Regions from separate parts of the Streptomyces sp. NBC_01003 genome, predicted to be linked through region 3. Evidence: predicted binding sites of a transcription regulator. Region 3 holds the regulator's gene; each other region holds the start of a gene.
The links. The regulator HrcA, encoded in region 3, represses chaperone genes, less so after heat shock. The targets are predictions, from matches to a motif close to TTNGCACTCNGNNNNNCNGAGTGCNAA.
Positions count from the first base shown of each region.

Region 1: the regulator HrcA is predicted to act here: its motif matches at 995-1,021, upstream of groL (chaperonin GroEL).
Region 2: the regulator HrcA is predicted to act here: its motif matches at 1,153-1,179, upstream of groES (co-chaperone GroES).

Region 1 is NZ_CP108707.1:5,647,517-5,649,783, forward strand. It holds gene OG698_RS25940 (MoaD/ThiS family protein) at 1-210, shown strand, start outside; gene OG698_RS25945 (cold-shock protein) at 662-865, shown strand; gene groL (chaperonin GroEL) at 1,185-2,267, shown strand, end outside.
Region 2 is NZ_CP108707.1:4,568,302-4,570,568, forward strand. It holds gene groL (chaperonin GroEL) at 1-591, opposite strand, end outside; gene groES (co-chaperone GroES) at 702-1,010, opposite strand; gene OG698_RS20745 (polysaccharide deacetylase family protein) at 1,247-2,233, opposite strand; gene OG698_RS20750 (polysaccharide deacetylase family protein) at 2,239-2,267, opposite strand, start outside.
Region 3 is NZ_CP108707.1:6,670,023-6,672,289, reverse strand. It holds gene dnaJ (molecular chaperone DnaJ) at 1-1,018, opposite strand, end outside; gene hrcA (heat-inducible transcriptional repressor HrcA) at 1,019-2,035, opposite strand; gene OG698_RS30415 (MBL fold metallo-hydrolase) at 2,157-2,267, shown strand, end outside.

The DNA.
Region 1 (2,267 bases), 1.0 Mb from region 3:
GCCGAGGGCGCCACCCTCTCCGAGGTCATCGCCGACCTGGAGAAGAACCACACGGGCATCGCGGCCCGCGTCCTGGACGACCAGGGCAAGCTGCGCCGCTTCGTCAACGTGTACGTCAACGACGACGACGTGCGCTTCGAGCAGGGCCTCGAGACGGCGACGCCGGCAGGCGCGGGCGTCTCGATCATCCCGGCCGTCGCCGGAGGCTGACCGTCGAGCACAGTGCCGGCGGCTGATCGCCCGGCCTGACGAGGCCACACAGAGTTACCTGAATTGCCCCCTCCGCAAGAGAAGCGGAGGGGGCAATTCTGTAGGGTTGAGCGCGGTAGAGTTGGGAACCGCGCTTCGTGCTTGTGCCGAGCGCATATATGAAGTCGGCCCCGGTCCGACAAGAAGTAGCCAAAGTGCCCAGCCCTTATCGGGTGTTCGTGGCATTTGTCGGGCCCGAGTTGCCCCGGAATCCAATGGCTCCGCCGCTTTCTACCGCTCTGCCGTGCCCAGATTTCTCGTCCGATTGACCTGTTGCAGACGGCAGTTGGGCAGATACATTCAGCCGCGGTCGACGCGTTCCGGCGCACACCCCCAACCAATGGGGGGTGAGGTCTGACCCGGGTCCGCGAAGTGCGGGCCTGTGCAAGGGCCAGTAATAGGGGAGTTAGTCATGGCTCAGGGCACCGTCAAGTGGTTCAACGCGGAGAAGGGGTACGGCTTCATCGCGGTCGACGGTGGTGCGGATGTATTCGTCCACTACAGCGCCATCCAGATGGACGGATACCGCACCCTTGAAGAGGGTCAGCGAGTCGAATTCGAGATCTCGCAGGGCCAGAAGGGTCCGCAGGCGGACATGGTCAAGCTCGCCGTCTGATCTCGGCGCGATCGGCCACCGACACACTCACGCCGAGAGGCCCGTACCCCGCGAGGGGTACGGGCCTCTCGTGCGTGCGCGCACACCCCGCGCACGCCGCCCGCGGGGACCGCGCGTCTGCCGGAGGCGCTTGCACTCTCCTAGGTCGAGTGCTAATCATTGCGTTAGCACTCTGAAGGTGAGAGTGACAGAACTTGGATCGGGTCGGTGAGGCTCGCAGGCCGGGTGGGGCAAGGAACCACACGGCACGCAGGCCGTCCGTCGCGGGCACCAGCACGGTCCGTTTGCGTTTCCACCCCGTCCGGGAGGACCACTTCACATGGCCAAGATCATCGCGTTCGACGAGGAGGCACGGCGCGGCCTCGAGCGCGGCATGAACCAGCTCGCCGACGCCGTCAAGGTGACCCTGGGCCCCAAGGGTCGCAACGTCGTCCTCGAGAAGAAGTGGGGCGCCCCCACGATCACCAACGATGGTGTGTCCATCGCCAAGGAGATCGAGCTCGAGGACCCGTACGAGAAGATCGGCGCCGAGCTGGTCAAGGAGGTCGCGAAGAAGACGGACGACGTCGCCGGTGACGGCACGACGACCGCGACCGTCCTCGCTCAGGCGCTCGTCAAGGAAGGCCTGCGCAACGTCGCGGCCGGCGCCAACCCGATGGCCCTCAAGCGCGGCATCGAGAAGGCCGTCGAGGCCGTCTCCGCCGCCCTGCTCGAGCAGGCCAAGGATGTCGAGACCAAGGAGCAGATCGCTTCCACGGCCTCCATCTCCGCCGCCGACACCCAGATCGGCGAGCTCATCGCCGAGGCCATGGACAAGGTCGGCAAGGAAGGCGTCATCACCGTCGAGGAGTCCCAGACCTTCGGTCTGGAGCTCGAGCTCACCGAGGGTATGCGCTTCGACAAGGGCTACATCTCGGCGTACTTCGCCACCGACATGGAGCGTATGGAGGCGTCGCTCGACGACCCGTACATCCTGATCGTCAACTCCAAGATCGGCAACGTGAAGGACCTCCTTCCGCTGCTCGAGAAGGTCATGCAGTCCGGCAAGCCGCTGCTGATCATCGCGGAGGACGTCGAGGGCGAGGCCCTGTCGACCCTGGTCGTCAACAAGATCCGTGGCACCTTCAAGTCCGTCGCCGTCAAGGCCCCGGGCTTCGGTGACCGCCGCAAGGCCATGCTCGGCGACATCGCCATCCTCACCGGTGGCACCGTCATCTCCGAGGAGGTCGGCCTCAAGCTGGAGAACGCCGGTCTCGACCTGCTCGGCCGCGCCCGCAAGGTCGTCATCACCAAGGACGAGACGACGATCGTCGACGGCGCCGGTGACAGCGACCAGGTCCAGGGCCGCGTCAACCAGATCCGTGCCGAGATCGAGAACTCGGACAGCGACTACGACCGCGAG
Region 2 (2,267 bases), 2.1 Mb from region 3:
GTAGCCCTTGTCGAAGGCCATGCCCTCGGTGAAGTCCAGCTCGAGCCCGAAGGTGTTGGACTCCTCGACGGTGATGACACCGTCCTTGCCGACCTTGTCCATCGCCTCGGCGATGAGCTCGCCGACCTGCGAGTCCTGGGCGGACAGACCGGCGACAGCGGCGATGTCGGCCTTGTCCTCGATCGGGCGGGCGGTCGCGAGGAGCTCCTCGGACACGGCCTTGACCGCGGCGTCGATGCCCTTCTTCAGGGCGGCCGGGGAAGCGCCGGCGGCGACGTTGCGCAGGCCTTCCTTGACCAGGGCCTGGGCGAGCACGGTGGCGGTGGTGGTGCCGTCACCCGCGATGTCGTTGGTCTTGGTCGCCACCTCCTTCACCAGCTGGGCGCCGAGGTTCTCGTACGGGTCGTCGAGCTCGACCTCGCGGGCGATCGTGACACCGTCGTTGGTGATGGTGGGAGCGCCGAACTTCTTGTCGATGACGACGTTGCGGCCCTTGGGACCGATCGTCACCTTGACCGTGTCGGCAAGCTTGTTGACGCCGCGCTCGAGGGCGCGACGGGCGTCCTCGTCGAACTTCAGGATCTTCGCCATGGAGCTGTTAGTCCTCTCGAACGAACTGCGCCCCCGACGCCCGGCATGCTGAGAAAAGTCGCAGCTGAGTAGCGGGGTGCCAGGGGCGCAGAACTAAAACAGTGGGTGAATTACTTCTCGACGATCGCGAGCACGTCGCGAGCCGAGAGGACGAGGTACTCCTCGCCGTTGTACTTCACCTCGGTGCCGCCGTACTTGCTGTACAGCACGATGTCGCCGGTCTGCACGTCGAGCGGCAGGCGCTCGCCGTTCTCGAAGCGACCCGGACCAACGGCGAGGACGACGCCCTCCTGGGGCTTCTCCTTCGCGGTGTCCGGGATGACCAGGCCAGAGGCGGTGGTCTGCTCGGCGTCGAGCGGCTGGACCACAATGCGGTCCTCGAGCGGCTTGATGGCAACCTTGGAGCTGGTGGTCGTCACGATCCGACCTCCCCCTTCGGAGATCACGGGGTTAACTGTCTGAGGTGGCGACCAGGTGGATCCGTCGTCGCGGGTGCCGGACCTGCCCGTCGCTATTGGCACTCTCCAGTGGGGAGTGCCAGGGCCGAGACTATGACTGCGATTAGCACTCGGTCAAGCGGAGTGCCAATTCAGTGAGGGCGAGTCCTCCGCACGGCCCCTCCGGCCCGCCCGCCGCAGCCCCTCCGGCCCATCCCTCACAGGTAGTTCTCGAGCCTCCCCACCGCGAATCCCTGGGCCTGGATACGGCGGATCAGCCGCGCCGTCATCCCGGTGAGCGTCGCGCCGCGCGGCCCGGCACGGTCACTGAACCGGGCCCGGACGATGTCGCCGGGACGCAGCCGGTCCCCGTCCGCGTAACTCAGGCCCTCGCCCCGCGTCGAGGCGCGCCACAGGACGACGGCGTCGACGCCGCAAGTGGCGGCCGCGCGGAGGGTGTCCTGGTCGTACTCGCCGAAGGGCGGGCGGAAGAGGCGGGGGCGGGTGCCGAAGCGGCTCTTCAGCCGGTCCTGCTGGCCGCAGATCTCGGCGTGCTGCTCGGCGTACGGGAGCGAGGGCAGGGAGTGGTGGTTCAGGGTCTGGTTCTGCACGCCCGCGCCGAGAGCACGCAGCATGCCGAAGTGGTCGTGGCCGGGGCCCGCGACGCCGTCCGTGAGGAAGACGCTGACGGGCAGCCTCAGGTCCCGGACCATGTCGGCGAAGTGCGGGTCGCGGTCCACGCCGTCGTCGAAGGTCAGGAAGACGACGCGGTCCTTGGTCCGGACGTGGTCCACGACGGGCGGGAGTGGGTACGAGCCCGGGCCGGCCCCGGCCGCGTGGCCTGCCGGAGGTCTGGGCGCCGGGGCGAGCGGCGCGGAGAGACCCCAGCGGCGATAGGCGTCCGGAGCGGCGCCGCCCTGAGGGGAGTGGAGAGGCGCGGCGTGGGCAGGCCCCCCAACCGCCGCCTCCCCGGCGCCGAGCGCACCCCAGGACGACCCGCGCCCCACACCGGCGGCCGGCGTGGCCGTCGGAGCCGGGTGGCGCGAGTGGCGGACCTTCTCGGCCGCCTTCCTGCTGAGCCGCTCGATCGGGTCCACGGACGGGGCGCACCCGGTGAGCAGCGCGGATGCGAGGACACCGGCGGCCAGGGCGGCGGCGAGCAGCCGCCGCGGCCCGGTGCGCGCGGGGGCCCGTCGCGCCCGCACGGACCTCACAGGTAGTCCTCCAGCCGGGCCACCG
Region 3 (2,267 bases):
GCTCCGGATCCAGCTTGGTCGGCGTCAGGACCTCGACGTGCACGATGAGGTCACCGCGGCCGCCGCCGCGCAGGTGCGTGATGCCGCGCCCGTGCAGCGGGACCGACTGGCCGGACTGCGTGCCCGGCCGGATGTCGATCTCCTCCAGGCCGTCGAGCGTCTCCAGCGGCACCTTGGTGCCGAGCGCCGCGGCCGTCATCGGGATGGTGACGGTGCAGTGCAGATCGTCGCCGCGCCGCTGGAAGACGGGGTGCGGCAGCTCGTGGATCTCGACGTACAGGTCACCGGCGGGGCCACCGCCGGGGCCGACCTCGCCCTCGCCCGCGAGCTGGATCCGCGTGCCGTTGTCGACGCCGGCCGGGATCTTCACCGTGAGCGTGCGCCGCGAGCGGATGCGGCCGTCACCGGCGCACTCCGGGCACGGCGTCGGCACGACGGTGCCGAAGCCCTGGCACTGCGGGCACGGCCGCGACGTCATGACCTGACCGAGGAAGGACCGCGTGACCTGGGACACCTCGCCGCGACCGCGGCACATGTCACAGGTCTGCGCGGACGTACCCGGCGCGGCACCCTCGCCGCTGCAGGTCGTACAGACGATGGCCGTGTCGACCTGAATGTCCTTGGTGGTCCCGAAGGCGGCCTCGTCCAGCTCGATCTCGAGCCGGATCATGGCGTCCTGGCCGCGGCGCGTGCGCGACCGGGGACCACGCTGGGACGCCGTTCCGAAGAACGCGTCCATGATGTCGGAGAAGTTCCCGAAGCCGCCGGCGCCGAAGCCACCGGCCCCGCCTCCGCCCGCCTGCGAGAGGGGGTCGCCGCCGAGGTCGTAGACCTGCTTCTTCTGCGGGTCCGACAACACCTCGTAGGCGGCGTTGATCTCCTTGAACCGCTCCTGTGTCTTCGGGTCCGGATTCACATCCGGGTGAAGCTCACGGGCCAGCCTGCGGAAGGCCTTCTTGATCTCGTCCTGGGAGGCGTCGCGGCGCACGCCGAGTACGGCGTAGTAGTCCGTGGCCACTTACGACTCCGCCAGGATCTGTCCGACGTAACGTGCCACTGCGCGTACTGCTCCCATCGTTCCCGGGTAATCCATGCGGGTCGGTCCGACCACGCCGAGTTTGGCGACTGCCTCGCTGCCCGAACCGTAGCCGACCGAGACCACGGAGGTGGAGCTGAGTCCCTCATGGGCGTTCTCGTGACCGATCCGTACAGCCATGCCCGAATCGTTTACCTCACCAAGGAGCTTGAGGAGCACGACCTGCTCCTCGAGGGCCTCGAGGACAGGCCGGATGGTGAGGGGAAAGTCATGTCCGAAGCGGGTGAGATTGGCGGTGCCGCCGATCATCAGCCGCTCCTCGGTCTCCTCGACGAGTGTCTCCAGGAGAGTGGAGAGCACCGTCGCGACCGTGCCGCGGTCCTCCGCGTCGAAGGACTCCGGCAGGTCCTGCACCAGCTGCGGGACGTCCGCGAAGCGGCGTCCCGCGACCCGGCTGTTGAGCCGGGCCCGCAGATCGGCGAGAGAGGTCTCGCCGAACGGCGCCGGGCAGTCGATCATCCGCTGCTCGACGCGGCCCGTGTCCGTGATCAGTACGAGCATCAGACGGGCGGCGGCGAGCGAGAGCAGCTCCACATGGCGCACGGTGGACCGCGTCAGGGACGGGTACTGCACCACGGCGACCTGCCGCGTCAGCTGCGCGAGCAGCCGCACGGTCCGGCCGACGACGTCGTCGAGGTCGACGGCGCCGTCGAGGAAGTTCTGGATGGCGCGGCGCTCGGGCCCCGTCATCGGCTTGACCGCCGTCAGCTTGTCCACGAACAGGCGGTACCCCTTGTCGGTGGGGATCCGCCCGGCGCTCGTGTGGGGCTGGGCGATGAAGCCCTCCTCCTCGAGCGCCGCCATGTCGTTGCGCACCGTCGCCGGTGAGACACCGAGGCTGTGCCGCTCGGTGAGCGCCTTGGAGCCGACCGGCTCCTCGGTCCCCACGTAGTCCTGGACGATGGCGCGCAGCACTTCGAGCCTGCGTTCACTGAGCATTCGCGCGCACCTCCAGCTGTGTCGTCCGCGGCTGGCACTCGGTGCGGCCGAGTGCCAATGGTCTCCGGGTCAGTGTACGGCCGGTGGGTACGGGCCCGGCAAGGGCGCTAGCGTCGGACCCATGGACGACCTGGACTGGAATGAGGTGGGCTGGGAGGAGCTGTCCGCTCGGGCGGGGCGGATCCGGCTGCCGGGCTGGGACTGCACGACGGGCCTTGTGGTGGGCGACGGG